2 regions of the Gallibacter sp. Marseille-QA0791 genome follow, and region 1 is predicted to be linked to the other one. Evidence: riboswitches for the same ligand, from Rfam matches in the RefSeq annotation. Region 1 holds a riboswitch; the other holds the start of a gene.

What was found. A riboswitch is a leader RNA that binds a small molecule or an ion and turns the genes downstream of it on or off. The one in region 1 is predicted to bind molybdenum cofactor.
Region 2: it holds a riboswitch for molybdenum cofactor, as region 1 does, so the genes downstream of both, ACQY69_RS00320 (Crp/Fnr family transcriptional regulator) here and ACQY69_RS12235 (molybdopterin-dependent aldehyde oxidoreductase) in region 1, are expected to answer to the same signal.

Annotation. Positions count from the first base shown of each region.
Region 1 covers NZ_CBCPMH010000001.1:2,659,970-2,670,988, reverse strand. Annotated here, with positions in the region: gene ACQY69_RS12250 (prolipoprotein diacylglyceryl transferase) at 1-152, opposite strand, end outside; gene ACQY69_RS12245 (hypothetical protein) at 152-472, opposite strand; gene ACQY69_RS12240 (DUF2321 domain-containing protein) at 716-961, opposite strand; gene ACQY69_RS12235 (molybdopterin-dependent aldehyde oxidoreductase) at 1,093-3,957, opposite strand; molybdenum cofactor riboswitch at 4,118-4,241, opposite strand; gene ACQY69_RS12230 (macro domain-containing protein) at 4,346-4,804, opposite strand; gene ACQY69_RS12225 (MGMT family protein) at 4,794-5,123, opposite strand; gene ACQY69_RS12220 (hypothetical protein) at 5,120-5,911, opposite strand; gene ACQY69_RS12215 (class II aldolase/adducin family protein) at 5,993-6,988, opposite strand; gene ACQY69_RS12210 (macro domain-containing protein) at 7,082-8,128, opposite strand; gene bsh (choloylglycine hydrolase) at 8,217-9,194, opposite strand; gene ACQY69_RS12200 (tautomerase family protein) at 9,439-9,666, opposite strand; gene ACQY69_RS12195 (transglycosylase domain-containing protein) at 9,764-10,438, opposite strand; gene ACQY69_RS12190 (Rossmann-like domain-containing protein) at 10,733-11,019, shown strand, end outside.
Region 2 covers NZ_CBCPMH010000001.1:59,526-70,544, forward strand. Annotated here, with positions in the region: gene typA (translational GTPase TypA) at 1-1,311, shown strand, start outside; gene ACQY69_RS00315 (mechanosensitive ion channel family protein) at 1,315-2,160, shown strand; molybdenum cofactor riboswitch at 2,304-2,427, shown strand; gene ACQY69_RS00320 (Crp/Fnr family transcriptional regulator) at 2,633-3,277, shown strand; gene ACQY69_RS00325 (pyruvate carboxylase) at 3,421-6,867, shown strand; gene ACQY69_RS00330 (spore germination protein) at 6,966-8,363, shown strand; gene ACQY69_RS00335 (cell wall hydrolase) at 8,414-8,851, shown strand; gene ACQY69_RS00340 (hypothetical protein) at 8,868-9,398, shown strand; gene ACQY69_RS00345 (5-bromo-4-chloroindolyl phosphate hydrolysis family protein) at 9,562-10,869, shown strand; gene ACQY69_RS00350 (toxic anion resistance protein) at 10,888-11,019, shown strand, end outside.

The DNA.
Region 1 (11,019 bases):
GCGCCGAAGACCATCACATAGAGCGTATCGTCCTTGCTCAATCCAAATCTTTTACATGAAAACAAGGCGCATGCCAATGCAAGGCACACGCCTGTTATCCCTATCGCTCCATATATTGGTATCTCCCGTCCCAACACCATGATGTCCGACATCACAGGCTGGCTCCTATGCCTGCTATCCCCAGCAGACCCACGCACGCCACACAGGCCACGAAGAAAAATGCTCCTCCGATAATACCTATCAGCGACAGGACGAATCCCGCCATCCTCAGGTTGTCATCGTATCCTTCCTCCTTCGCCTTGGACGAAAGGACGAGTCCTATGATCCCCAGGATTATGGACAATATGGACGAATATCCGAAAAACCAGAGCACTACCGATATTATACCCAGCACCAGGGACGCTATAGCCTTATTCTTTCCGGGGATATCTCCGTTAGGATAACCTCCCGATCCATTCTGATTGTAGTTCATTCTCTTCTCCTTACTGATATCAAGGTTGCTTTTCTATTCTCAGCTTCCTACATTATACGTTACGGCCTTCCAAAAGTAAAGTCGTCGCGACGTGGAAGCAGCTCGACAGTCTCAAGTCCATCGGATTCTATCAACATTCGAAATAAACCCATAAAAGATGGTAGTTGTCCCGAAAAGTTGCAATCATCAATTTGTACAACCTGCTGTTTCTATAGGGAATCATATTCAAATGATAGATCTTGATTATTTTATTGCCCACGGAAAACGACAGCCGCAGTGCTGGCACCTGTCAGGCAACGGAAAGCTCTCGGCCTTAGGACCTCTGGGGACGGAACCGTAGTAATGCCACTTCTTTATCAGCTCCCCGCACTGCGGACACGAATCCAGAAGTGGAGCACCACATTTCTCGCAAGTCTGTCCCGGTTTTATCCTTCTGAAATCCGTTTTTGCATGCCCTTTTTCACAGACATGGATATAAAAATTAGTCATGACCGCTCCTCTCCGTCACGAAATTACCTGTGCAACTCATATAAAACAGGGAGCTGCCGCATCGATAAACTCTCCGCTGCGACAACTCCCATATCTTCCTTATTCCGATCCGTCAGATCAACAGTCAGCTATCAATCCCAGCTGAGCGGATTGGCCTTGAGGTTTTCAAGTTCTTCATAGAGCTCTGAACCGAGGAAGTACTTTCCTGGCTTTTCAGGCTCTTCTCCTCTGGCTATGGCATCGATACCGGCCTTTACCTTTTCAGGCGATGCAGGCAGGTCGTAGATCCTCACGCCGCAGGCATTGTTGATAGCGTTGATGACAGCCACGTGGTCTGAGGACTGGAATGCTTCCGATGCTCCGGACGAACCGAAAGGTCCTCTCTCGTCATAACCATCCATATGGATAGCCACCATATCGTCAGGAATATCCTTAATGTAAGGAACTCCTGCTCTCAGCATATTGGTGTCCTTTCTCACGTCTTCATAATTTTCCTGAAGAGCGAATCCGATAGCGTGTGACATTCCGCCGAATGCCTGACCATTTACGGACTGGATATTACCTACCTTACCTACCCAGTCGATACATGTCATCTTATCTACCGTAGTCTTTCCTGTAGCAGTCTCTACGGATACTTCTGCCATGAACAGGGCATATGTGTAAGCGTATGTAGGTTCGCCTGTTCCGTCGTTAGGATCGAGGAAGTCGAAGTAATCCCATTCGTCCGCGGCAACCCAGTGTCCGTCATATCTCGTAGGTATTCCTTCGTCTATCATCTCCTGATAGGTCCTGTATGTCCCATCTTCCTTTCTCATAGCGTCAGCCAGCATCTTGGCAGCTACGATGGAGGCTTTACCATTGGCGAAGTGAGATCTTGAGCCTGCGGACTCACCGGTGTTAGGGCAGTATTTGCTGTCCGTCTGGATCACCTTTATATCATCCGGAGTAACGTCAGGGAAGTAAGGTCTGAGTGCTTCCAGCGTGCAGACAAGGGAACCGGCATCTCCGCCCTGGCCCTGATCCTGCCATGTGTCGTACTTTCTGAACTTGCCGTCACCTACCAGCTCGATAGCCACGGTAGCTTCATCGACTCCGCCCAGGCCTACGTTGTATCCGCCCCAAGCGATACCGACGCCCTTTCTCACTTCCGGTGTATCTTCAGCCTTGGCTCTCTTTACAGCTTCTTCATAGAGAGGCTTCAGAGTATCCATCATTTCTTCCATAGGATACTGGAGGAACTGTCTCTGGTTGAGGTTCGTATCTCCAGGCCTTGCAATATTCTTATATCTGAATTCGAACGGATCCATGCCGATCTTTTCCGCCATCATATCGATAAGAGCCTCGCCGCATGTATAAGCCTGCGGAGCTCCATACCCTCTGTAAGGTACGCCGAAGTTGTGGTTGGTCACAGCACTTCTGGCAAGACCGACTACGTTAGGAACATAGTAAGGGAAGAACATGAATCTGAGTATCTTCGTCAGCTTATCGTCACCCATCTCAGGATATGCACCATTGTCGAGACCTGAATCGAATTCACCTGCTATGATCTTTCCATCCTTGTCGCAAGCCAGTCTTCCGTTGAAGAAGGCAGGGGAGCGCTTACCGGAGAAGGCCATGAATTCAGCATAAGTCATGGACAGTGCAACAGGCATTCCCGTCACCTTGGTAGCAGCTCCTACCAGTGCGTAGGAAGCGGCGTTCATCGCCCATCCGAAGGAACCTCCCGTAGGGTTTTCTATAACTCGCAGATCTTCAACAGGGATACCGATAGCTTCCGCCATATCGTCTCTGTCGAAGTAAAGGGTCATGGTCTTACAATGTACGCAAAGCTTGCCATCTTCATCATAATATGCCTGAGCCGTATCTCCTTCTATCGACATATGCGGCTCTCTCGATGAATAGAAGCTTCCCTCTACGGAATATGCAGCTTCGTCTATCATCTCAGGCACATGCTCGTAATCGCCTTTCAGTACAGGCTGCTGGCTGTATATGTTGTCGAAAGACGCATGTATTCTCTCAGCATCAGGTTTTACAGCATCCAGATAATTCATGTATTCCGTCAGCTGTTCCAGTTCAACTTTCACTTTATTGGCAGCAGCTCTGGCATGATCCTTAGTATCAGCTACTACCATAGCCACAGGATCTCCCCATCTTACGATCTTCTCATCCTGCAGGATCTTATGTGTCTGTTCAAATTCCACCGTTCTCGGTGAGAACTGATATGCCATCAGCTTTCCTGCCGGAGCAAGATCCTTAGCCGTGATGACCTTTACAACACCTGGCATTTTTTCTGCTTCTTCAAAATCGATATTGAGGATCTTCGCGTGGTTCGTCTTCATTGGCATCACGAGGACAGCATGCAGCGATTCAGCCGGCATCTTCAGCTCGATATCGTCACCATAGTCGCATACACCACATGCCTTTGCCATAGCATTAGGACGAACGAGCGGTTTGCCATAGAAGCCTTCCTTGATATCCTTCGACCAGTCATATGTGATATCCTCAAATGTCTTCTCGCCTCTGAGGATAGCAGCAGCTTCCATTACAGCGTCTACGATCTGCTTGTATCCTGTACATCTGCACACGTTTCTGTGCTTCTGGAACCAGTCGCGGACGTCTTCTCTCGTAGGATTCGAGTTTTCCTGCAGCAGCGCGTAAGCCGAGACGATGAATCCCGGAACGCAGAATCCACACTGTACAGCTCCAAGATTTACCCACGCATACTGAAGCGGGTGCGGATGGAGCGGATTACCGATCCCCTCTATGGTTATAACCGAACTGTACTCTTCGATCTTGTTGATCTTCCTGGTACAGGAACGAACTACTTTGCCATTAAGGATAACGGAACATGCGCCGCATACGCCTGTGCCGCAGCCTACTTTCGTTCCGGTAAGTCCAAGACGACGAAGTACGGATGCCAGCGTATCCTTTTCCGGATCGCAGATGAACATACGGTCAGCACCGTTGATGTTCAATGTCATTTTCTTCAAATTCATAATAATTGCCTCCGATTTAACAACATTAACCCAAACTGCACAACAACTTTAGAGACAAATAAAAAATCCTTTCCGTCTCTCGGAAAGGATCGTAAATAACGATAACATCAAACAGCATCAAACGCGATCTCGCCCCGCGATATCCCCTTCGCGGCACGCTCACAGAGTCGGCACTCATCCTTTCCTAATACGGGAGGCCCATATGTTTCCACACAGACCCTATCGGTCCAGTCTCCATGCTTTGCCAAAACGAAGGAGTTCAGGACTCGGATTTCTTTATTCATCTGTCACGTTGATAATATTTTATCAGGAAATGGCTAAAAAAGTCAACTATATATGTTACCTTTTCGATATCAATTTGCTGCATTTGCGATACATATTTGCAATATTAAAACAGGACCAAATATACTTCCATATCATGCTCCTCTGTGAACTCCTCTATGGCCTCCTCAGCCACTCTCATGGCCTCATCTTTCGGGTAACCATATATCCCGGCGGATATCAGCGGAAAGGAAATAGAGCGGCACCCTTTTCTCCACGCCTGTTCCATGGCGCTGGTATAAGCGCTGCGCAGCAGTTTTTCTTCTCCATTACCGCCGCCGTTCCATACAGGCCCCACTGTATGGACGATATATCTGGCCGGCAATCCATATCCGTCCGTTATCACTGCCTGACCTGTCGGACATGGAGCCAGCTTCCTGCAATCCTCCTGCAATTTGTCAGACGCGGCTGCTCTGAATATGGCGCCACACACTCCGCCACCTCGCGCCAGCTGAGAGTTGGCTGCGTTGACGATCGCGTCGGTCTTCATCTCTGTTATGTCGCCTTTCACCTTTTTAAATGCCATACTGCTCTCCTTTCTCATCCCATCTGCACTTCTTTATATCCACATGGCGCTCATCCTTCATAGGGACTCCTTCCATTATCAGCAGACCTCTCTGCTCATCCCATCCAGGAACCAATCTGCCAGCATGATCGACGACCCTGTGACACGGATATTCTCCATATATTCCGGCCACCGACAATGCTTTCCCCACCAGTCTGGCATTCTTTTCCCGTCCTATCAGCCGGGCTATCTGACCATAGGTAGCGACGCAACCTTCCGGTATTTCCTCCACCACTGATAATATCTCATATATCAGGTCTTCATCCAGTGTACTGCTCATCGTTCTATCTGCCTGTTCTCTCTTATCTGCTCATATACAAAATCAAACAGCTTTATTACATTATCCGTGAGAACGCTCTCTCCTTCCTTGTACGTGTCGCTCTCCCTGGCCTCCACGATAGCCTTCGCTCTGGCTTCCGCACCTTCCTGAGCCATGTCCAGCGCCAACGCGTCCTGATCTCTTATAGCCGTTACCGATATGATGCAGCATCCTGCCAGCTTCACCTTCAAGCCGTATTCGTCATCCATATCGCCTGATACCTTATCGTATCTCTCCTGCAGCTCATCAAAGACACCTATCCATTTGTCAGCCACTTCCTCAAAGGTCCGTCTTGCTATACTCTCCCTGTATTCGCCGCGGCAAAGCTGATGATCATGTCCCGGCAGACTTTTCCACGTGAAATATTCCAGCACAGAAAAGACGCAGACCTCGTGTACTCCGTATTCGATGCTGTCCAGCCCTTCGAAAGGCGGCACCTGGAAAAAATCGCCGAGCTTGTCATACAGTTTGGTGAAGATATCGTCCGCCTTGTAATTTTTCATAAAATCTTCGAACTGCGCTTTCACAGACTCCGTCTCTTCCATCAGTGAGTCCACATCGTAGAGTTTTTTCGTGCCGTCTCGCTTCATCTCCTCATAGTATTCCTCACACCTGGCGACAGTTTCCGCTTTAAGGCCCCTGGTAAGGCTCCTGACATCTATAACCTGTCCGGCTATCTGACCTCTGGTCAGTTCCCGTTTTTCTCCAGTACATATCCTTTGCATTTCCATCGCTGTTTCAAAATCCATGGTATTCCCCCTCGTTTTCCGGTTTCGTCGTATCGTCTTCATTTAACTATACCAAAAACAGGCCGGTGGAGCAATAGCCCGTCACATCTCATCCTTTCTCCTGGCATAATCATCCTCATATTTGTGACGCATCCTGATAACGTCCGATTCTGCCAGTTTCAGCTCCATATCCATAGTGCGGGTATGGACGCAGCAGATACATGCCTTGTCCACCAGCAGCCGCAGCGCCTCCACATCATCCTCCGTTTTCGCCCTTACGACTGCCCCCACATCCTTTATCAGCACTGCCGGCCACCTCTTAAGGGAAGAAACAGCCTCATTGGTGTTTCCGACAACAGGTATCCGCTCTCCTATCATCTGAGCCATATCGTCGACCTGGGCATATATATCATCTCCTTTAGCCGCGCATATGTCGACAGCCGGCGTCCTGAAAACATCCGCCTTCGAAAAGCCTGCTCTCAGCTCATCAGCAAGCTCTCCCGATATACTCACGATGCCGTAATCGCCGGCACCCTCCATCCCTTTCACACTACGTCCGCATACCTGTTCCAGGAGCAACACACGTTCCATGGCCTGTTCCCTGGTCCTGCCACAGACGAGAGCTCCATGATGTATCATCAATACCGTCTCCATGCCGCTCCTGAGCACATCATCGACGGCATCTCTCAACTCTTCGCTGCCTGACGGTCCATAGGCAGCGATCCCTACGCCCGCCAGTCTTTCCCACTCTCTTTCATTGATATCCATGGACTCCAATCCCGTCATTCCCAAAGCCGTGGCATATTTCTGATGAGTATGAACGACAAATCTCACATCCTCGAAGCGGCTGTAAGCAGCCATGTGAATCAGCTTTTCACTCGAAGGTTCCCGGTTCCCTTCCCACTGCCCTGTGGATATATCCAGACGGACAATATCCGCTTCTTCCATCCTCTTGTAATCCAGTCCACTGGGCGTTATCAGGCACTCACTCCTGTCCAGCCGGCCGCTTATATTGCCCCAGGTCCTCGCCACCAGCTCCCGTTCCAACAGCTGCTTTCCCAGCTCCACTATATCCTTTCTCATCTTTCTTTCATCCATAGAAGATCTCCTTCGTCCCACACATGACCGCAGACCGATAATAAAATCAGGCCCCGTGCAATGACACGGGGCCGTTCATACAGCACAACAAGATCAACTCTTTATCATCCTGAGATAATTCTTATATTCATTTTCCGTAAAGCTGCAGAGATATACATTCATCACCACATCAGGATGGGCCTCGAACCATTCCACTACGGTGATGACAGCGATCATAGCCGACTTTCCCAACGGGAAGCCTGCCGCACCCGCAGAAATGCACGGAAACGCCACGCTGTCACACTTCTTTTCCACAGCCAGATCCAGGGCATTGCGATAACAGCGCTCCAACAGTTTACTGTCCTCCTCATCAGATGCCTCGCCACCGTAGACCGGACCAACCGTATGGATTATATAATCGGCGTTGTCGATGCCATAAGCTCCCGTGACCTTGGCTTCGCCCGTCTCACAGCCACCCAGCGTCCTGCACTCGTCAAAAAGCTCCGGCCCTGCCATCTTGTGGACAGCCCCATTGAGACCCCCGCTGCACAGATAAGCCTCTGCTACCGGAGCGCCGTCAGCGTCGTCCATGATTATCTCATCCACCATGCTGTCTCCCAAAAGAGTCCTGTGAGCCGAATTGACGATGGCGCTCACCTTCATATCCAGCACGCTCCCCTTTACGAAGGCGACATGGGACTTAGGCTCAAAACCTGCTATTTTGCCACGTATCGCCTCATTCACCCATATCTTATCGGAATAAGGGTTTATCACAAACCCCACACAATCAGGCCATTTATCCATAGCTGCCAGCAACGCGCCGAAAGGCTGGCTTATCGCAGAGCTGCTTTCTCCCAGCTCCATCTGTTCCTCGCTGGTGAACAATGGGATCAGGTAACGGCCTTCCTCATCGACAGGTATGTGCTTAAAACTGATAGGCATATCCTCATCTATGGAAAAGCGCACTCCCTCCTGAAGATTTTCCTGGCTGGAAAGCTGTCTCAGCAACGCTTCTGGTATATCGATAGGGACCAGAAGCTGCATATCGTTAGTCTGACCCTCCTTCAGGGCATTGAACACCGGCTCTGTGGGAGCCCCGTCGCCGCTGTGATACCAGTTGAACAAAGCGCGTTCCAACGCGGCTGCATATCTGTCGTTCATTTCATGTCTCCTTTGCTTTTGATATGGAAATTATATCACAGTGCGGCGCCGCCTTCAATTGTTCTTCGGCCGAGGGCGGTGTCGGCACTCAGTTGCGGAAAAATATCCTCTGCTTTCGCTCCATGGCAAAGCGAGCCAGCTGAGTATTCTCCATGTCTTCCCGACTCATATCGACAGCTGTTATCTGCCTGTTTTCATAGGTGGTATAGTAATATATCCCATTTTCCAAGCTGCAGCAGCTGCTGTATATGGTCTTTTCATACAGACCATTCCCTAAATCGCAGCATCCTTGCGGAAAGGCAACCGAATCCAATATGTGGAAGAACTGACCTATGCTTTCCTCCTCCGGATCTGTCACCGCGGAATTTTCCTTCACGAAGACGGCTCTCACGAATCTTGACTCCGACGAGAGGTCACCGGGAAGTCCTATTGCTCCCGTCCCATAACTGGAAGAGGAGAGTGGGATCCGAGGTGCCATGAGATTTTCCGGTTCCTTAGATGACAGCGCCATATATCTGCCGAGCCCCGACAGCTGCATGGGAAAAGGCGGATTATTGGTCAGCACGCCTGCAGGATTATCGTACACTCGAAGACCATCTACCACACTCTCAACAGTTATCGAAGCACCGCTGCGGTCAGCCACTATCCAGTGAAGCTGCGCCGGAGGGACATCGGTATCGAAAGGCGTATCCACGATGGTCAGTTTTTTCAACAGCCCGCGGACCTGCTCGATATCAGAGCACTGACTCAATATCCACGGGATGAACTCGAAATGCGCCACCTCTCCGGATGCTCCGGAGGCTTTGCTATATATGGCATTTCCAACGAAATTGAGACCTGCCGCCCACACACCTTCTTCATTCATCGCGTCGTAATACAGCGGAACGCCCTTCATAACACTGGCAGTCCCCACAATTGCATGATGATGCTTCATCTCATCTGCATGTCTGAAACGGAGTGGGAAATTTCTCGGCATCACGACGATCTCTTCGCCGTACGAACAGGAATTATCCAAATTCCTTCCGCAATAAGTCTTCCCGTTCCTGTAGACTACTGCTGTACACATGGCTTACCCTCCTTTTTTCTACTTTGCTCCGGCTGTCCCGGACCTCCTGTGGGTCCCTGTAAACAACTCTTTACAGGATCCGTCCACGGGCTGCCAAATCCATCCGTCGCCGGCGGTGTAACGATTATTCCCGGCGAGATGTGATTTATTCCGGCGTTTTCAGCCTGTTTCAAAAAAAGAGCGGCAAACAGCAATGCTCCATCTCACTGCTTTATCGCCGCTCCATATTCCCGTTCCGTATCCGTCAATACGTCTTCTTTCCGTCGACCATCATCATTTTCTCCGGATTAGCCTGGATGTCCGGCTTAGCCACCTTTTCCTCCCAGTCTGCCGGATCCACCTCTTCCATGGATATATTGATAGCTTCCTGAGGGCATCCCCATGTTTCCAGGAACAGCTGATTTATCTTCTCGACGATCTCTTTCTTGGTCTTTTCATCCTTCGGATATGCTTTTATAGCTATATATGGCATATCGTCACCTCCCTTTTTATTCTCTTATATCAGTCTATCAGAAAGACAGCCGTAAATCAATGCGGAGTTCTGCCATTACCGTTCACAGCCGACGCGATCACTTTTCTTCATCTCCGGTATATCCGTACTTTTCCATCTGCTCCGCCACATACTGCTGACGCTCCGCAGCTAATTCAGGATTCACAGAAGGGGAATAGACGGAAGGCGCATTGGGAAGTCCTGCCAGCATAATACATTCATCATCGCTGAGCTGCGCCGGCTCCTTTCCGTAATATCCTTCGCTGGCCTGCCTTATCCCGTAGTATCCGTCCCCGAAATAGATGGTATTGACATAGATTTCCAATATCTCATCCTTGGTATATTCCCGTTCCATCTTCATAGCCATGAAGGTCTCCGCAACTTTTCTCGTAAAGGTCTTGTCCAGTGAAAAATACATATTCTTAGCCAACTGCTGTGTTATGGTGCTGCCGCCCTCCTGCAGGCTCCCCGCCACCACGTTGTTCTTCACGGCACGGCCGATGGCGATAATGTCAAAGCCGTGATGCTTCCAGAACCTGTGATCTTCCACCGCTACAACGGCATCCAGATACATATCCGGCAGCTGCGAAAGAGACGTATACTGAGATTGGCTCTGTATCTCTTCCACCGCTTCGGTCAGCGGTTTTTCCGCCAGAGCATCGCTGTACATCTGATACCCCTGCCATATCACTGCCGCCGCCCCCAAAGCCAGCAGCATCACCGCCGTCAATACGATACGCTTCAACCATTTCATAAAAAACCCACCTCCGCTTTTCTGTCACTGTGCTGCCGGAAGTTTCATCTTCCTTACAGCACCAGTATAAGCGGGGATGGGTCGCAACACAATAGACTGGGGCTTACACCAATCTTACATTTTTGTCACAATGAGACTGTCAGCAGAAGATGCAGGTATCTATCCGATATTTCCTAATAACGCGGGATCCCTTCCGAAAAACATTCTCACATTCCCAAATATGTTAAAATATTAAATATAAAAAAGACACGATAATGTGAAAGAAAGGTATTTATTTAAGAAAGGACGTCCTAAATGTGGAAATTTTATGACAGAATAATAAACCAAATTCCTGACGATTTGGATGCATGTATCGACTATATCCACGTAGGCCCCATGTGGACCATCGTCACTGCGGGGAAATACGCTGGTATCGCTGTAACGGTCAACGAACAGAACAAGCAGATACCCGATATGAACCATCTCCTCCACATGCCACTGAAAGAAGCCGCAGCTTTTTGCAAGTCATGGGATTTCATAAAAGCTTCCTTCGGTACAGCCGCGCTGAATGCGTATGTAAATTCTCCTGAAAATACGGCAGC
Region 2 (11,019 bases), 2.6 Mb from region 1:
AAGAAGAGCGCCAAGGGTATGAACGGACTGGACATAACGCCGCTCTTCGACACCATAATAAATCATGTGGCGCCTTATCCTGATTACAATGATGAGCCGCTGCAGCTGCAGATATCTGCCCTGGCATATGACGACTATATCGGCAGACTGGGTATCGGACGTGTCACCAAGGGTATCGTGAAGGCCGGAAGTACTGTGGCGGTAGCCAGGGGCGACGGCTCCATAGAACAGCGAAAAATAAATCAGGTATTTGTCTACAGGGGTCTCAAGAGGATGGCGGTAGATCAGGCGGAATCGGGAGATATCGTCGTAGTGTCAGGTATCGCCGATATTTCCATAGGAGAGACCATATGCGATCCGGAAGCTCCGGATCCGCTGGAGATGATACAGATAGAGGAGCCGACTCTTTCAATGTATTTCATGGTCAATAAGTCGCCCTTTGCGGGGAAAGTAGGCAAGTTCGTGACATCCAGACACATAAGGGAAAGGCTCAACAAAGAGCTGGAGGTCAACGTGGGGCTGAAGGTAGAGGAGACTGATTCCACAGACAGCTTCAAGGTGTCGGGAAGAGGTGAGCTGCACCTTTCCATATTGATCGAGAACATGAGACGTGAAGGCTACGAGCTGGCCGTGTCGAAGCCTGAGGTGATAATGCGCAGGGACGAAGCGGGCAAGGTGCTGGAGCCGGTGGAGGAAGTGGTGCTGTCGGTGCCTGACGAATATTCCGGTTCAGTCATTTCCAAGCTGAATGTGAGGAAGGGAATGATGCAGGAGATGAAGAGCGAAAATGGTTTCACACGTCTGGAATATCTGGTGCCTACGAGAGGTCTCCTGGGCTACAGGAGCGAGTTCATCAATGACACGAGAGGGGAAGGGACCATGGTCAGACGGTTCGCCAGATTCGACCATTACATGGGCGATATACCGGGTCGTGTCAATGGCGTGGCCATCGCCCAGGAAGAGGGAGTCGCCACTCCTTATGCCATATTCAACATAAGCGAAAGAGTACAGATGTTCATAGAACCGGGAACTCATGTGTATGAAGGGATGATAATAGGGATGAACGCCAGGAGCGACGATATGGTGGTAAACCCGTGCAAGGCCAAGAAGGCCAGCAATATGAGAGCAGCGGGAAGCGATGAGAACATCAAGCTGGCTCCGGCCAGGGTCTTTACTCTGGAGGAAGCGCTGGAGTTCATCGACGATGACGAACTGGTGGAGATAGTGCCTGACGATATCAGGCTCAGGAAGAAATATCTCAAAGAGCTGGACAGAAGAAGACTGGGAAAGAAGATAAAAACGGAGGAATAAAGGATGGAAGATCTTACGAGAGCCGAAAGGATAATACAGCGGTTCATGGATTCCGACAAATTGTGGGATCTGGGAATGACCGTCCTCAGCCTTGTTGTGATGATAGTCGTAGGACTGCTTATCCTGAAGGTGATCCTCAAGATAACGCGAAAAGCCCTGGACAAGAGCCGGCTGGATGAAGTCCTGTACAGTTTCATAGTCAACGCTATCAAAGCCGTAGGTATCATCGTCCTCATAACCATGTGTCTGGGTATCCTGGGTGTGCAGATGAGCACCATCATCACGGTGATCGGTGCCGCGGGAGCAGCCATCGCATTGGCTCTCAAGGACAGCTTAGCCAACATTGCCGGCGGTATCATGATAATAATCACTCAGCCATTCAGCCGGGATGATTATATAGATGTAGATGACGTGTCGGGAAAGGTGAAGGACATAGACTTGTTTCTCACTACTCTAAGGACTTACGATAACAAAACCATAACAATACCAAACGGCATCATAAACACATCCATACTGGTTAATCACAGTAAGGAGGGCATAAGGCGGGTGGACTGTCAGTTCAGGATAGGCTATGACAGCGATGTTTCTCTGGCAAAGGAACTGATGCATGGTATCTGTGAAGCTAACCCCATGATACTGAGGGATCCGGAGCCCAATATCGGGATCTCGGATCAGGATGAGAATGCCATCATCATGAATATGTTCGCCTGGTGTGCTACGGACGATTACTGGACCGTAAAGGATTATATGGAGGAAGAAGTCAAACGTCTTTTCGACGAGAACGAGATACGGACCCCGGCTCCTTGGGTAAATGTGCGTATAGAGGAAAGGAACGGCGGAAAAAGGTGAAGGAGCCTGCAAGCAGGGGTACACCCTTGTTCTCGCTGCCATATTGCAACCATATGTTGAAAATATCGCAAACAAGTACCGAAAAGGTTGCGTGCGCAGTTGACTTTTTTCGCTATTCCCTGATAAAATGTTATCAGAAGAACAAATGAATAGAGATCCGAGTCCTGGATTCCTTCGCTCTGGCAAAGCATGGAGACTGGACCGATAGGGTTCATGTGGAAACATATGGGCCTCCCGCATTTGGAAAGGATAGATGGCCGGCCTGTGAGAGTTCTGTGTAGACATCGGATATCACAGATATCACAGGAAAAATGTTCGTTCAACAACAATTTGTTCAACGATATGTTTTTTTGTGTCCTTTTCGCTTGGCGGAAAGGATTTTTTATTTGCCATTACGATTATCGCGCGATTCTGAGCTGAGGTCGCCGGATATAGAGACGATTATCGCGGAGCTGGGGAGACGGTGGGAAAAATGATGAAGTATTTAGGAACTGTTATAGACAGTGGGATTTTGGAAGGGATAAGCAGAGCGGAATATCTGCGCGCTTTTGAGGAATTGAATGTCATCGGCCAGAACATGAGGGAAAACGAGGTCATATTCAATGAAGGCGACGAGATAAACAAGATCTGCCTGATCGACAGAGGGAGCGTCAGGAGCGAGAAGGCGTATCCCAACGGAGAGCTTCACATAATACAGGTGTATGACGAAGGCTCAATATTCGGGATAGAGACGGCAGTATCGAAGACGAGGGTAGCGCCTATCGATTACATATGCAACGAGGACAGCACGGTAGTTTTCATCTCTCTGAGCAGTATCAGCAACTCCAAGTTCAGCAAGCAGATATATGAGGTGCTCATGCAGCAGCTGGCTGATGACAACATCAGGAAGATGCATAAGATAGAGATCCTTGCGGAAAAAGGACTTCGCAAGAGAGTGCTGATGTATCTGGAGATCCTCAGGAGAAAGGCCGGCTCAGATATCGTCAGCGTCAGGATGAGCAGGGAGCAGATGGCACAGTATCTGTGCGTCAACAGGAGTGCTCTTTCCAACGAGCTCAACAAGATGAAGCGGGAAAAAATTATAGATTTCGAAAAAGATAAGTTCAGGATTCTGTGAATCTACCACAAAAAAAGTAAAATAAATAGTGGAAAAAAAACGTAAAAAGTGATAAAATAACTTGATAGTCACTCTGTTAGTGTGCGAAAAATCAGTCGATGGAGTGACCTAAGAGCATCACCAGAAGAAAGGAGACTCGGAATATGAAGCGAGGCAGAAAATTCAAGCGAGTATTGGTAGCCAACAGAGGCGAGATCGCCATCAGAATATTCAGAGCCTGTAAAGAATTAGGAATAAGAAGCGTAGCTATTTATTCGGAAGAGGATAAAAACACGTTGTTCAGAACGAAGGCAGATGAGGCTTATCAGGTGGGAAGGGGAAAATCACCGGTGGACGCTTATCTGGCAATAGACGAGATAATCGAACTTGCCAAGGCCAAGGGTGTAGACGCCATCCATCCGGGATATGGATTCCTGGCTGAGAACGTCGAATTTGCGAAAGCGTGTGAAGAAGAAGGAATCGTCTTTATAGGACCTGACCATACGATGATGGACAGACTGGGAGATAAGGTGAAGTCCAAGATCGTTGCCAACGAAGTGGGCGCGCCGACTATCCCGGGCATCACTGAGACCATCCCATCGGAAGAAGTGGCTCTCAGGTTTGCCGAGGAATGCGGCTACCCTGTAATGCTGAAGGCGGCAGCCGGAGGCGGCGGCAGAGGTATGAGGATAGTCAGGAGCAAAGAGGAGATGCCGGATCAGTTCAGGAGCGCTAAGAGCGAAGCTAAAAAGGCCTTCGGCATCGACGATATCTTCATTGAAAAATATCTGGAGAGACCTAAACACATAGAGGTACAGGTACTGGGAGACAGCTATGGCAACGTGGTGCATCTCTACGAGCGTGACTGCTCCATCCAGAGAAGGCATCAGAAGGTCATTGAGTTTACCCCGGCTCTTTCCATAACGGATGAGCAGCGCCAGAAGATATGCGCCGACGCGCTGAAGATCGCCAAGGCGGTGAACTACAGGAGCGCCGGGACAGTGGAATTCCTGGTAGACCATGATGGGAACCACTATTTCATCGAGATGAATCCAAGGATACAGGTGGAGCATACTGTCACTGAGATGACGACCGGTATCGATATCGTCCAGTCGCAGATACTGATAGCGGAAGGATATAGCCTGGATTCCGATGAGATAAACATCAAGAGCCAGGACGATATAAAGCCGAGAGGCTATTCGATACAGTGCAGACTGACTACGGAGGACCCGATAAACGGATTCGCGCCTGATACGGGTGTCATCACCAAGTATACCAGCGCGGGCGGTTACGGCATAAGGCTGGATGCAGGCAACGCTTATGTGAATGCCAATATCTCGCCGTATTACGACAGTCTGTTGGTAAAGGTGACATCCTGGGCGAGAAGCTTTAAAGATGCCACTAATAAGGCCAAGAGAGCGCTCAAGGAAATGAAGGTGACAGGCGTAAAGACCAACAGGACTTTCCTGCTGAATGTATTGAATCATCCTACGTTCAGGGCGGGACAGTGCGATACGGGATTCATCGCCGACAATCCGGAGCTTCTCAATATCATGGTAAGGGAAGACAAGGAGATGAAAGTCCTCACGTTCCTGGGAGAAAAGTATGTAAACGGCAACAGAGGTATCAAGCCGCAGTTTGACGTGCCTGTATTCCCTAGATTGAAACAGGATGAGATAAACAAACTGAGAGGTACGAAGCAGATCCTCGATGAAAAGGGACCTGAGGGTCTGGTGAAATGGATAAAGGAACAGAAGAAGCTGTTGCTGACCGACACGACCATGAGAGACGCTCAGCAGTCGCTGATGGCAACCAGAGTCAGGACTGTCGATATGGAAAAGATAGCTCCGGCGGTAGCTCTGTACGGACAGAATCTGTTCTCGCTGGAGATGTGGGGCGGAGCCACGTTCGATACATCTTACAGGTTCCTCAAGGAATCGCCGTGGGAGAGGCTTGAGACCCTCAGGAAGAAGATCCCTAACATCATGTTCCAGATGCTGCTGAGAGGCGCCAATGGTGTCGGATACAAAAACTATCCGGACAATGTCATCAGGAGGTTCGTCAAGGAGTCGGCCGCATCAGGTATCGATGTATTCAGGATATTCGACTCTCTCAACTGGATAGAGGGAATGGAAATGGCTCTCGACGAGACTCTCAACCAGGGCAAGATCGCCGAGGCATGCATCTGCTATACCGGAGATATTCTGGATGACAGCAGGACCAAGTATAATCTGGATTACTACGTGAGAATGGCAAAGACTCTGGAAAAGAAAGGCACCCATATCCTGGGCATCAAGGATATGTCGGGACTCCTCAAGCCAGTAGCAGCCAAGAAGCTGATAGAGGCGTTGAAAAACGAGATTTCCATACCTATCCACTTACATACTCACGATACCAGTGGCAACGGCGTAGCGACACTGATGATGGCCGCTGCCGCAGGGGTGGATATCGTGGACGCGGCTTTCAACAGTATGTCAGGACTCACCAGCCAGCCTGCCCTCAATTCCATCGTAGCCGCGATGGACAGTACGGAAAGAGAAACAGGAATAGAGGCGGACGGCATACAGGAGATCTCCGACTACTGGGCAGCCGTAAGGCCTGTATATAAACAGTTCGAATCGGATATGATGACCGGTTCGGCAGAGATATACAAGTACGAGATGCCTGGAGGACAGTATTCGAATTTGAAGTCCCAGGTGGAAAGCTTCGGATTGGGGCACAAGTTCAACGATGTCAAGGAGATGTACAAGGCTGTAAACGAGATGCTTGGCGATATCGTCAAGGTAACGCCTTCATCCAAGGCTGTGGGTGATATGGCCATATTCATGGTACAGAACGAGCTGACGCCTGAAAACATCTATGAAAAGGCCAAGGATATAGATTTCCCTGATTCTATCGTATCCTATTTCGAAGGGATGATGGGACAGCCGGAGGGTGGTTTCCCTGAGGAACTGCAGAAGCTGGTGCTCCACGGCAAAAAGCCTATCACATGCAGACCTGGAGAGCTGTTGCCGGATGAGGATTTCGAAGCTATAAAGAAGAAACTGAGAGACGAGTTCGGCCTTAAGGGAACGGAGAAGGAAGCTCTCAGCTATGCGCTTTATCCTAAAGTATTTGAAGACTACCTCAAGAGTCTTGAAAAGGATGGTGACTTCAGGCTGATGGGAAGCGATATATTCTTCCACGGGCTGGCTGAAGGAGAGACCTGCGAGATCAAGATCGCAGAAGGCAAGGAGCTGGTGGTAAGGCTCGACAACGCCAGAGAAGTGGATGAGGAAGGCTTCATAAATGTCATCTTTGAAGTCAATGGCAACAGGAGCGCTGTAAAGATAAAGGACGCGGCGGCCAATATCGCAGCGACGGCATCTCAGATAGTATATGCTGACGCGGAAGACCCAAGTGAGATAGGAGCCAATATACCTGGGAATATCGTCAAGGTACTGGTGAAGGAGGGCGATGAGGTGGATGAAAAGCAGCCTATCGCCGTTATCGAAGCCATGAAGATGGAAACCAATATACTGGCGCCTTCCAAGGGCGTGGTCGACAAGATCTATATCAGTGAAGGACAGCAGGTGAAAGCAGGAGAACTGATAGCCAAGCTGAAGGCCTGATGACTGACTGCCGGACAATGACGACTCAATAAAAATAACCTCGCATATATCGTTAGTTTTGGTGAAAAATAATATCAAAAATATGCGAGGTTTTTTTAATGGATAAATACGAAGAACTGATAAGAGAGATGAAAAGGGAAGTCCCTGTGGGAGAAAGCTTCGATCTGCTGGAACGGAAGCTGAACATCGGCGGCAAGGAGGCAACTATGTTCTTCGCCGACGGTCTGGTAGACGGCGGGATGATGCAGAGAGTCATATTCAGTCTGTTTTCCCTGACTGCGGAAAAGGTGGAGAGAGCCAGGACAGCCAAGGACTTTCTGGAGTCAAACATGCCTTTTCTGGATGCCCTGGTGACGGAGGATCTGCAGCTTGCTATCAGACATATGTATTCGGGTCTGGTACCTCTGTTCATATCGGGATACAGTGGGATAATCATAATAGATTGCAGGAGCTATCCGCTGAGGGGAGTGGAGGAGCCGTCCAAGGAAAAATCTCTGAGAGGTTCCAAGGACGGGTTTGTGGAATCCATGATGACCAATATCGCGCTGATAAGGAGGCGTATCAGAGATAACGACCTGATCTTCAAGATATTTTCCATAGGCGAGATAAGCAAGTCGGATGTAGCTATGGCTTATATGAAAGGAAAGGCTGATATGGGCATGGTGAAAAAGCTGACTGACAGCCTCAATGAGCTGAAGATAGCCGGCCTGACGGTGACAGAGCAGACGCTGGTGGAAAAGCTGCTGGGAAAGAAGCTGGGAAAGCTGAACCCGTTCCCGAGAGTGCGGTATGCTCAGCGTCCCGACGTCATTGCAGCCCATGTGGAGGAAGGAAAGATCGCTATCATCGTTGACAACTCGCCGACGGTGATACTGGTGCCGGCAGGTATTTTCGATTTCGTCCAGGATGTGGATGATTATTATTTCCCGATGCTGACGGGCAATTATTTCCGGCTGCTGCGCATCGCTAACATATTGATAATACTATTCGCGACGCCTGTATATCTGATGTTTGCGGAGGGGACCATACCTGTCCACGATACTCTTCGGTTTTTCATAACCGATGAGGAATTTGCCATCAGCGTGTTCTGGCAGTTCCTGCTGCTGGAGCTGGCCATAGATGGCCTGAAACTGGCGTCTCTTAATACGCCTGAATCCCTCGGCATGTCTCTTTCTGTCATAGGAGCGCTGATACTGGGAGAATTCTCCGTATCATCCGGCTGGTTCATACCGCAGACGATACTTTGCATGGCTGTAGTGGCGCTGGCCAGTTTCACCCAGCCGAGCATCGAACTGGGATACGCTATCAAGGCCGTGAGGGTGTTGATGCTGGTTTGCGCTCATTTCTTTGGATGGATAGGGATGGCTGCGGCTTTTATCGTATCGGTGACGGCGATGGCCATGACGAAAACTCTGGTAGGGACTTCGTATCTGTACCCTGTCATCCCATGGGACGGGAGCAAATTGAAGAAGCTTATTTTTCGAACAAAAGAATGATATCCCGCATATGATATCCTAGCGATAATGGAAAGGTGGAACCAGAGGCAATGGATACGAGGGAACTTTTTGCGCGTCTCGTGCAATGTGAGGCCGGCGGTGAGGGGTATGCCGGGATGCAGGGGGTCGCGACGGTGGTGATGAACAGGGCGACGATCACTTACGGTGAATTCGCCAGGATCAATGATGGCGGCAACATCCGGAACGTGATAGAGCAATATAACCAGTTCACATGCATGAAGACAGCGGTAGGAGGCCAGTATAATCCGCAGAATGTATATAATATGACTCCGCTGCAGGAGCATTATGACATCGTCGACTGGGCAATGCAGGGGGGAAGACTGGCGGGAGTGGATCACTCGCTGTTCTTTCACAATCCTTACGATCCTGTATGCCCGACTTATTTCCCTACTCGAGTCGGCGTGATACACAACAGGATCAACGACCACTGCTTTTACATTCCTACCTCATATTACGCTCAGACTTGAACAGAGAGGTGATCAGATGGCAGTAGAGCAGAGGAGCGCCAGCAGGATAGAGCGCAGCGACATGACCCCGGTGATGGACAATACTGACAGAGCGGAGATGGAAGAGATATCGGAAAGCAACGCAGATGTCGACGAAGATGTGCGCGTCGGCGACATACCGGTGACCGATATAACAGGCAACGTGCTGGGAACAGGTAATCTGGATCAGGTAAGCCAGTTTCCGGTAGTGCTTCCCAACAACCCTATCTTCAAAGTCCCGGCCAATCCGCTTTTGCCCGATGAGTACAGTGAGTTGTTGGATTACAACTCCATCCAGTACATGAACGGCATATTCAGGACGCAGATAGGAAGATACGTGAGGGTACAGCAGCTGGTAGGCTCCAATACGACGGAGGACCAGGAGGGATTCCTCATAGGGGTGGGGATCAATTACATCATATTGCAGGATTATTCGGATGGTAATATAAGGATCATAGATATTTACGGGATAAAAAACATGTATGTCTACTATGTGGAAATCACGAATCCATATGATACGGACAGATAAGCCGATATCCCGGCAGAAGCAGATGGCGCGGCACTTGAGCCTAAAAGGCTCCGGTGCCGCGCTGTTGCTTTTTAGAAAGGGGTAAGTTATAATAATTGCATTGATCGACACAGCTTCGCCGGATGGAGACAGCTTGAGAAAAAACAAACGATCGGAGGAAATGATGAAGGGTAATGACTGGAACAATCTGGGGAACGATTTGAGCCGCATCATAGAAGATGCTGTGTATATGGGGAATTTCGGTCGTCTCAACGAAAATATAAATAACACGATACGCGAGGCGTTCCAGGGGATCGCAGGAGAAGAGTTCCGTGGAAATGACGGATGGGACTTTGACCTGAGCGGGAACGCCGGGACGAAAGGCGCCGCGCGGACTGCGGCGCAGGGGCATGGTGAAGGCCGGGAAGCGGATGGAGGCGGTGCGTCCCGGGAGACTTCGGGCGCGTCCACATCCCATGGACGCGGCGCAGGAACGTATAGCGGACATGGACAGCAGGCGGCAAGCCCCGTAGTGCTTTCCAACAGAGCGTTTTTTGCTGGAAGCAGCAAGCGCAAAGGTGGAGCGGTGGGCTTCCTGATAGGAGGTTGTGCGGCTGCGGCGCTGGGCCTGGTGTTTTTCATATTGTTTGTCATCGGTTCAGCCGTCGGCATAGAGCTGTTTGGAACAGGCTTTCTCGTGCTTTCGCTGATATTTGCGGTCGGAGGCGCAGGGATGATAGGCAGAGGTGTGTCCGGACTGAAGCTTTCAAAGAAGTTCGAACAGCATGTCAGGAATCTCGACGGTGATGCGTATGTGGATATCAGGAAGCTGTCTCTGTACTGTCACAGATCAGAAAAGGATGTCCTGAAAGAGATAAAGAAGATGCTGCAGAAGGGATGGTTCCCGCAGGGACATCTGGATGAGAGCGAAAAGTGCCTGATGATATCAAACGATGCTTATGAACAGTATCTGGAGGCTGTGAAGAACGCCAGGCTGCGAGAGGAAGAGAACAGAAGGCGGAAGGAAGAAGAGGCTGAGAAAAACGGCGGCCTTTCAGAGGAAGTGAGGGAGATACTCCGAAAGGGGAGCGAATACATAAAGAGCATCAGGGAGAGCAACGACGCTATTCCGGGAGAACTGATATCTGCGAAGATATACAGGATGGAGCTGTTGGTGAGGAGGATATTCCAGCAGACGGAGGCTCATCCGGAAAATGCCCAGGATCTGGACAGGTTGATGGAATATTATCTTCCCATGACTATAAAGCTGCTGAAAGCTTACGAGGAACTTGACGGCCAGCCTGTCCAGGGCGAGAATATCGTAAATTCCAAAAAGGAGATCGAAGATACGCTGGACACCCTCAATACGGCTTACGAAAAGATATTGGACAATCTGTTCCAGGATACGGCCTGGGATGTCTCGTCGGACATTTCCGTACTTCAGACGCTGCTGGCCCAGGAGGGCCTTATGGATGATGGATTCATCAAATAAAGAGATTGGAGAGAAAACATGGAAACCAAAGAAAACATGACGCCTACACTTACACTGGATCCTTTCAAGGAAGCGGAGAAGCAGGACATCATAGAACAGCGGCCTGCTGAGCCGGAGCCGATGGATGACAGTATACTGACACCGGAAGAG